Regions from separate parts of the Pseudoalteromonas xiamenensis genome, predicted to be linked through region 2. Evidence: riboswitches for the same ligand, from Rfam matches in the RefSeq annotation. Region 2 holds a riboswitch; the other holds the start of a gene.

Region 1 (4,111 bases), 970 kb from region 2:
AGGGTATCTCAATGTCCGAGTGTACAAGCCGTCTAAGTAGTTAAAAAGCGCCTCAGGCGCTTTTCTTCTGTATCTGGGTAAGTAAACGCGCATTGAAAGGCGTTTGCTTGCCTTTTTGCTGTGCTTGCCGACAAATGAAACCACAAATAGCGTCTATTTCTGTTTCCCTTTTTAAATGAATGTCTTGGCGCATGGACGAACGATTTTGAGCTGTTTGCTGCATCACTTGGTAGGCTAATTCCAGCGCGTCTGAAAGCGAAATAGTTACTCCATTTTGATTTGCTATCCATACGGCTTCATTTAATAGCCCCAGTATTTCACTGGCAAAGAAGGGTTGCCGCAATACGCCATTATCGACATTTTCACGAGCTGATATCGGATTAATGGCGACATTGACCAGTAACTTTTGCCAGCGCAGCAGCTGGATATTTTCATGTATCGCACACTGTGGAAAGTGAGTTTGCATAGCGGTAATCAGAGAAGGAGCGGGTAGACTGCTGTGGCTTAAGTTACCCAACCAAGTTGCTCCAATCCCTTTGTGTACAACCGTGTCAGGGGACGATTTAAACCCCCCATATTCGTGGTTGCAAACCACATTTGTTGCGTTTGAGTTAGCCTTGCAAGCCATGGGGTCAAATCACTCATGCCATTGTGACTGATTACAATCGTTGCATCGTCGCTTAGGTAAGGCCAAAGTTGCTCAAGCGCTGCGGGCAATTGGTAAGCTTTTACACAGATCAGTACTTGTTCAATAGACTGACGCTGTAGGTGCTCAAAGTGAGCATGACTCACACTGAGCGGTGTGGTGACCAATTCATGTTGATAAAAATAGGGGGTACCGGTTTGGGTAGACCGAGTGACCACGGTAACCGGAGCGAAAAGTTGGCAATAGCGCGCAAAAAGCAGCCCAACGGCGCCCGCTCCAACCACATAAACAGGCTTATCGTGTTTTTTTGATTGCTTTTGTCCAGCCATAATATCCTGCGAAATAGACAATAGCGCCGGCCATATCGGCAACAAAATCGGCAAACGAGGCTTGGCGGTAAGGAACAAAGGATTGCAACACTTCAATACTTGCCCCATAAAATGCAAGGAGCACTAAATGCAGCCACACGGGAAGTCTAAAGGCATGGTGAAGGATAAACGCCAAGCCAAGGAAGATAACAAAATGTACAACCTTATCGACATGTGCGAACAGTACGAGATTCGTTTTTACCTCTTTGATGAACAATGCGGTACAAATAATGAGACTCGCTAAGAAAAGAAATTGGTAAACACGCCTTGTCACGTTAATTCCTACTACGACTTTATTATTGCCTCGAGTATATCATCGAAAGGTGGACGTAACATGAATATTCTGGTCTATTCTTTGAGTTTCCATGTGCTTATTTTGAGTTTTGTTTGTGCACAATCATGCTGAAATTTTCCTTCTGATAACGAGGGCTGGTATACTAATCGTAATCAATTTTAGGAGAAAATTATGCCATCATTTGACATCGTGTCAGAAATTGAAATGACAGAAGCAAAGAACGCTGTCGATAATGCTGCTCGTGAATTAGAAACGCGTTGGGATTTTCGTGGTGTAAATGCGTCGATTGAATTAGATGACAAACTGGTCGTGTTAAAGGGTGAAGCGGAACACCAATTAATGCAACTGTTTGATATTTTAGTTAGCAAAGCGGCTAAGCGCGGCTTAGATGTTTCATGCCTTGAGTTGCAAGACGTTGTGCATTCAGGCAAAACGTTTTCTCGCAAAGTAGGCTTAAAACAAGGTATTGATAAGGATATGGCGAAGAAAATTACCAAACTTATCAAAGAATCAAAAATTAAAGTGCAGTCGAGTGTTCAGGGCGAAGAAGTACGTGTAACGGGTAAAAACCGTGACGATCTTCAAGAAGTGATGCAACTCATCCGTGGTGCAGAACTCGGCCAACCATTCCAGTTCAAAAACTTCCGCGATTAATTCTGTCCATCGGAAGCAGTGTCCGCTGCTTCCTGCATCACTTTATGTTTCTTCTCTTCTTGGCTTTCTAGACGTCCATTGACATTTGACTGCCAAATTTGGACAATAGCGCCTCTTTTCAAGGTGCTTGATAGTCGTTGTTTTGGACAACAGACTGGCAAGATAATCGGGAAGCTTGGTGCGGTTCGCAAGATGCAAGCCTAATCCAACACTGCCCCCGCAACGGTAAACACAGTTGTGTAAGTCCGGAGACCGGCCTTGGAGCTTTCTTACTTACAACTTGTGCGGTGGGCGCAGGTCAGGGGACATCATGTACAAACTATCATTGCTTGGCGTTGCAATTGCTGCGTCTTCGTCACTTTATTCCACATCGTCTCTAGCAAACAATGTTGAGCGCATAACGGTTACAGCAAATAAATTAGAGCAAAAAGTCGCGGATGTAGCGGCTTCTGTGATTGTTATCGAGCGCGCTGATATTGAAAAAAGCGGTGTGAATGATGTTGCAGCATTGCTGTCACAACAAGCTGGTTTCCAAATTAATCGTAATGGTGGACTTGGTCAAAATACTGGGTTGTCACTTCGCGGCTCGAACACACGTCACACACTCGTACTTATCGACGGTGTGCGCGTCGGTTCCGCAACGCTCGGTTACAAATCAATAGCCAATATTGCGCTTAGTAGCATCGAAAGAATTGAGGTGGTCAAAGGCTCTCGTGCCGCTGTGTATGGCTCGGATGCATTAGCGGGTGTGATTAATATCATTACACGCCAAACAACCGCGACAGAAATTACAGTCGGAGTTGGCTCGGACAGTTATCACGTTGCTGAACTGGCTGCTGGTACACAAAAAGGTGGCTGGGATCTTAACCTTAATGCGAGTTTTGAGAAAACCGACGGTTTTGATGTAATGCAGACGCTCCAATTTGATAATGATGGCTACCACAATGTCAATGTTGGGCTTGCAGCGTCATACCAAGACGAAGGCTTAGGTCAGGTATCGGCGAAAATTCAACATAACCAAGGTGAAGTCGATTATGACAGTGCGTGGGGTGGTATTAACGCAACCGATTACCGTAGTGAATTCAAAAATGATTTGCTGTCATTGGGTTGGAATAAACGCATTGATAATGTCAGCCTCGCGTTGGATATCAGTCGCGCATCAGATGAATCGGACGATATAAGCGAAGGGTTTGTTAGCACTTTTGATACCACACGAACCACGAAAGAAGCGAAAGTAACGTGGTTTGCACTGGATTCTGTGACCGCATTAGCAGGCTTTACGCACAATAAAGAAGATGTTTCGGGCAGTTCTACAATTTATGACTTAAATTCCCGTTCGACATCTGCTTGGTTCATGGGCGCAACATACGCACGGAACGCTATCCAAGCCGAAGGATTTGTGCGTCGTGAATCCGATGATCAGTTTGGCAGTGAAGTAACGTACAGTATTGGGGCGGGCTACGATATTCGTAAAAACTTGACGCTCCATGTATCACAAAGTACCGGCTTCAAAGCGCCAACCTTCAACGATTTGTATTTCCCAAATTCGGGTAATGCAGCACTGGAGCCTGAGAAGTCACGTCACCAAGAACTTGGTATAAAAGGCTTTACGCAAAACGTGAGCTTTGAGACGGCTATTTTCAAAACCGTATTCGACAACAAAATTGCTTGGGCTCCAAATGCTCAAGGTAAATGGCAGCCTGCAAATATTAATGAAGCCCGCCATCAGGGTATTGAAGTGAGTGTCACTCATACTCTGTTGGGACTTGATTCATCTTGGAACTACACGTACTTAGATGCAAAAGACGAACAAACAAACAGCGAACTGACCTACGTGTCCAAAAACACATTGAACTGGCGTGTAGCTGAACAATTTGATGCGTTGGAAGTTGCGACAGAAGTGCAATATCGCAGTGACCGTTTAGGTAAGTACACACCGTTACCGTCGTATACGCTTTTTAACTTAGTTGCAAACTACACATTTACGGATGAAGTTTCGTTGATCGCGCGTATCGAAAACGTGTTTGATAGGGACTACAACGCGGTAGATGCGGGTGTTGCTGACAGTAGCGTGTTTTATTACAACACGGCTGAGCGTCGATTCTACCTGAATTTACATGCAAAATTCTAAATCGGTTTTAGCTTGAG
Region 2 (4,111 bases):
AGGCAAAAGGAACCGAGTATGAAATTGCATTTTATTCGCCATGCGCAACCTACAACAAAAGGTGTGCTATTAGGGCGAACTGACGCTCACCTGCAGTACCCTGTGGCATTGAGCCGCTATGCCAAATCCCTGATAGGAAGCCGGTTCGACACAATTTATGTTTCGCCTTTGGAGCGTACTCAGCAAACGTTGGATGCGCTCAATGTATCTGGTGATGTGGTGCTCGACAGTGCGATTGTTGAATGTGATTTTGGTCATTGGGATGGGAAAACATACGAATGGCTTTGGAGGCACGCCGCCCAGATTGGACAATTTTGGTCTGATCCTTGGTCTGTAACGCCGCCTGACGGCGAAACGATGACAGACTTTGCGACACGCTGTCATGGATTTTTAAAACGACTTTTGAATACGAGCAAGGCCGAGGAAAACGTGCTGGTAATTAGTCATGCAGGCGTTTTAAAGTTCGTTTATTTTCATGTGCTTGGAATTGAAGAACCCTCAGGGACACAGCTGGCAGCGATTGAATTTAATTACTTAACTGGATTTAGTCTAGACGTGTTTATTGACGATCAAGGTGTACGTTGGCCAAAAGTTGTATTTTAGACGTCTAGACTTCATAATAGCGGAATTATTGCGTATTAGCAGATATTGGGAAGAAGGTGCGAATCCTTCACTGTCCCCGCAACTGTAATTGAAGGCGTGCCTTCACGCGGTATCAGTTTTGCGTCTAGTCAACATGACCTTGTCGATATCACAAGGTTGTTGCAAAGGATGCTAAGCATTGCCGCGAATAAGTCAGATACCAAGGCTAATACGAGTACTTGAGCGGGCGCACTCAGGTCAAAGCGCTCAATAGAGTGGCTTTGCGGTGCCCAAAATTCAGAGGCACTATGGCAAATTTAGCTTGTTCAGACACGCTCATTCAGATTGATCATCTTTGCGTCGAAAAAGGGAATAAGTCCCTTATCAACGACGTCTCTTTTTCTATTTCTCGCGGAGAGTTTGTTGGATTGATTGGCCCTAACGGTGCTGGTAAATCGACGCTATTGCGTTGCTTATATCGTTATTTCCAACCATCGTCGGGTAATTTGCTGTTCCAAGGGAAACCGATTGAAGTGGTGTCTCTAAAGCAGTACGCGAAGCAAGTTGCTGTCGTTCTACAGGAAGTCGGAAATGACTTTAATCTCGCCGTTGTCGATGTCATTTTAATGGGGTTAACACCGCATAAACCGCTTTTTTCAAACTATACCTCTGATGATAGAGCGAAGGTCATGCAGTCACTGAATGCGGTTGGTTTGGCTCTCAAGGCCTCACAGTCCTATTCCAGTTTATCAGGAGGAGAGCGACAGCGAGTGATGATAGCCAAAGCGATGGTCCAGCAGCCTGAGTTACTGATAATGGACGAGCCAACAAGTCACTTGGACGTTAAATATCAGATTCAAATTATGGAGCTCGCAAAGGCAATGAACGTCACCGTGATAGCCTCATTCCACGACTTAAACCTTGCCGGTGCGCTTTGTGAGCGTATTTTGGTGCTTAAATCAGGCGAGTTAATTGCTAACGGTTGTCCCATTGATGTATTGACAAATGAACTTCTAAGCGCAGTTTTTGGCGTCTGTGCAGAGGTCGATATTCTTCACTCCGGTTCAAAAGCCATTCCTCATATTCGTTATCACTATGGGTATATTTGAGATGCCGAATAATGCGATGAAACAAAGTTTGGTCGTGAGCATCTTGTTCTTGGCGGTGCTTGGCAGTTTTATGACATCGATGATGTTAGGGGCGGTAACGGTGTCGTTGGCTGATGTATTACAGGCGTTGATTAACGCTGAGCCAAGTAATTTAATGCAAAAAATTGTGATTGAGCTCAGACTTCCTCGGGCCATTTTAGCGTTTACCGCGGGAGCTGGACTTTCTCTGGCGGGAGTCATACTGCAAACCGTTACTCGAAATCCACTTGCTGACCCCTATCTGTTTGGTATTTCTTCAGGCGCCTCGTTTGGGGTGGTCTTGCTCTTTTCACTTACAGGCATTCAAGCTGGATTGGTCATTGCGGGAGCGGCCTTTTTAGGTAGTACGCTGGCGGTCAGTTTGTTGATAGCACTGGCATTAAGCGTGAGAAGTTCCCAAGTTGAAGTGTTGCTACTAGCGGGAGTCGCATTGTCCTTCTTATTCAGTGCGCTCACGAGTCTATTGCTGTATTGGACTGATCCAGAAGCCATCAGTGCGATTCTTTTTTGGAACTTAGGTAGCTTTGGTCGAGCCGATTGGCAGTGGTTATGGTTGCCAGTTACGGTAGTGCTGAGTGCGTGTGCCATTTTGCTGCTTTATCGTCGTTCATTGAATGCATTGCTACTCGGTGATGAATCAGCTACTACGGTTGGTGTAAATGCGGGTCGACTGCGTGTGGCGATGTTATTAATCAGCTCACTGATTACCGCAGTGCTTGTAGCAAGTTGCGGAGGTGTTGGTTTTGTCGGTTTGATGATCCCACACATTGTGCGATTTTTTATTTCGCAAGCCAAAGTGTCGGGTCTACTCGCGACGTTTTTAACGGGTGGTTTGTTTATGCTCTGGGTCGACATTGTCGCGCGTTCACTTCTGGACAATCAGGAGCTACCTGTTGGCGTCATCACCGCTTCCATTGGCAGTTTATTCTTCCTTATCCTTTTGCTGCTCCGCAGCCGGACTCGCGCTTTATGACATTGAATACACTTTTTGATATCCCGCCACTTAACACAAAGCTTAAACGGGTGTGCCAGGCTCGGATCGACAATAAAACCAAACCGTTAGGCGCTCTTGGACTGCTCGAACCGTTGGCTTTGCAGTTAGCACTTATTTTAACGCGTTCTGAGTACAATCAAATCGAACTTGGTAAACCGCAAATGCTTATCTTTGCGGGGGATCATGGTATCGCGGCCGAAGGAGTGTCGATTGCACCAAGTGAAGTAACGGGTCAAATGGTCGCTAACTTTGCAAACGGTGGTGCGGCAATCAACGCATTGTGCCAAACCTTAGGCTGGCAACTCAGCGTTGTGGATTGCGGTATATTGGTAAAGCCAGAGTCTGAACTAAATGTAATTTCTCAACGTTTAGGTACTTCAACAAATGCTTTTCATCGTGCGCCTGCCATGGATCGCGAGACGCTTGATCGTGGTTTTGACTTGGCCAACGCTCTTATCAATAACATGCTTGAGAAAGGGACGAAGGTCTTTGCGTTTGGTGAAATGGGCATCGGCAACACGACATCTGCTTCGGCAATATTTTCCGCGATATCGTTGCTTTCACCTAAAGAAACGGTCGGTAAGGGGACTGGTGTAAGCGAAGAGATTGTAACGAAAAAGCAAAAGCTCATTGCAGAAGCGTTATCGCTTCATCACGAGCAGCTAAATACGTCGATAGGTGTACTACAGCATCTCGGAGGCTATGAAATTGTGCAAATGGTGGCGAGTATGTTGACTGTTGCAAAAGCACAAAAGGTTGTCGTGGTAGATGGCTTTATCGCCACAGCAGCGGCATTAATAGCGACTAAACTAGCGCCGAACGCAAAGGATTACATGATTTTTGCCCACTGCTCTGGCGAACAAGGGCATAAAAAAATGCTGGAATATTTAGGGGTAACGCCGTTGCTGAATATAGGGCTACGGCTGGGTGAAGGCACTGGGGCCGCACTTGCATTGCCTTTGCTACAAAGTGCTGCCGCCTTTTACAACGATATGGCGAGTTTTTCCGATGCGAATGTCACAGAGGTGAATGGATGAACCTGAATGGGTTGCAATTTAAATTAGCCTTAGTGTTTTTAACGCGCTTACCGATAAAGATTCAACAGGAGGTGGAAGAAGAATCCATTAATCTTGCGTCGGGCTACTTCGCGTTGGTTGGCCTGATTATCGCGCTGATGCTCAGTGTGGCATATCTTGTTGTTGGACTTATTTTTCCCGCTGAACTCGCTATTTTACTTCTCTTGGCTTTCTCGTTGTTGCTTACGGGGGCATTTCATGAAGATGGCTTTGCAGATGTCTGGGACGGATTTGGCGGTGGCTGGACGCAAAATCAGAAGCTAGAGATTATGAAAGACAGTAGGCTTGGTACCTACGGCGCATCTGCGTTA

Evidence for each region. A riboswitch is a leader RNA that binds a small molecule or an ion and turns the genes downstream of it on or off. The one in region 2 is predicted to bind cobalamin.
Region 1: it holds a riboswitch for cobalamin, as region 2 does, so the genes downstream of both, NI389_RS08835 (TonB-dependent receptor domain-containing protein) here and NI389_RS13360 (ABC transporter ATP-binding protein) in region 2, are expected to answer to the same signal.

The regions. Positions count from the first base shown of each region.
Region 1 is NZ_CP099917.1:1,907,307-1,911,417, reverse strand. Features, by position in the region: gene thiI (tRNA uracil 4-sulfurtransferase ThiI) at 1-40, shown strand, start outside; gene NI389_RS08855 (ketopantoate reductase family protein) at 53-466, opposite strand; gene NI389_RS08850 (ketopantoate reductase family protein) at 505-975, opposite strand; gene NI389_RS08845 (VanZ family protein) at 941-1,288, opposite strand; gene NI389_RS08840 (YajQ family cyclic di-GMP-binding protein) at 1,481-1,963, shown strand; cobalamin riboswitch at 2,068-2,238, shown strand; gene NI389_RS08835 (TonB-dependent receptor domain-containing protein) at 2,274-4,094, shown strand.
Region 2 is NZ_CP099917.1:2,881,951-2,886,061, forward strand. Features, by position in the region: gene NI389_RS13355 (histidine phosphatase family protein) at 19-603, shown strand; cobalamin riboswitch at 627-823, shown strand; gene NI389_RS13360 (ABC transporter ATP-binding protein) at 891-1,691, shown strand; gene NI389_RS13365 (FecCD family ABC transporter permease) at 1,693-2,703, shown strand; gene cobT (nicotinate-nucleotide--dimethylbenzimidazole phosphoribosyltransferase) at 2,700-3,761, shown strand; gene cobS (adenosylcobinamide-GDP ribazoletransferase) at 3,758-4,111, shown strand, end outside.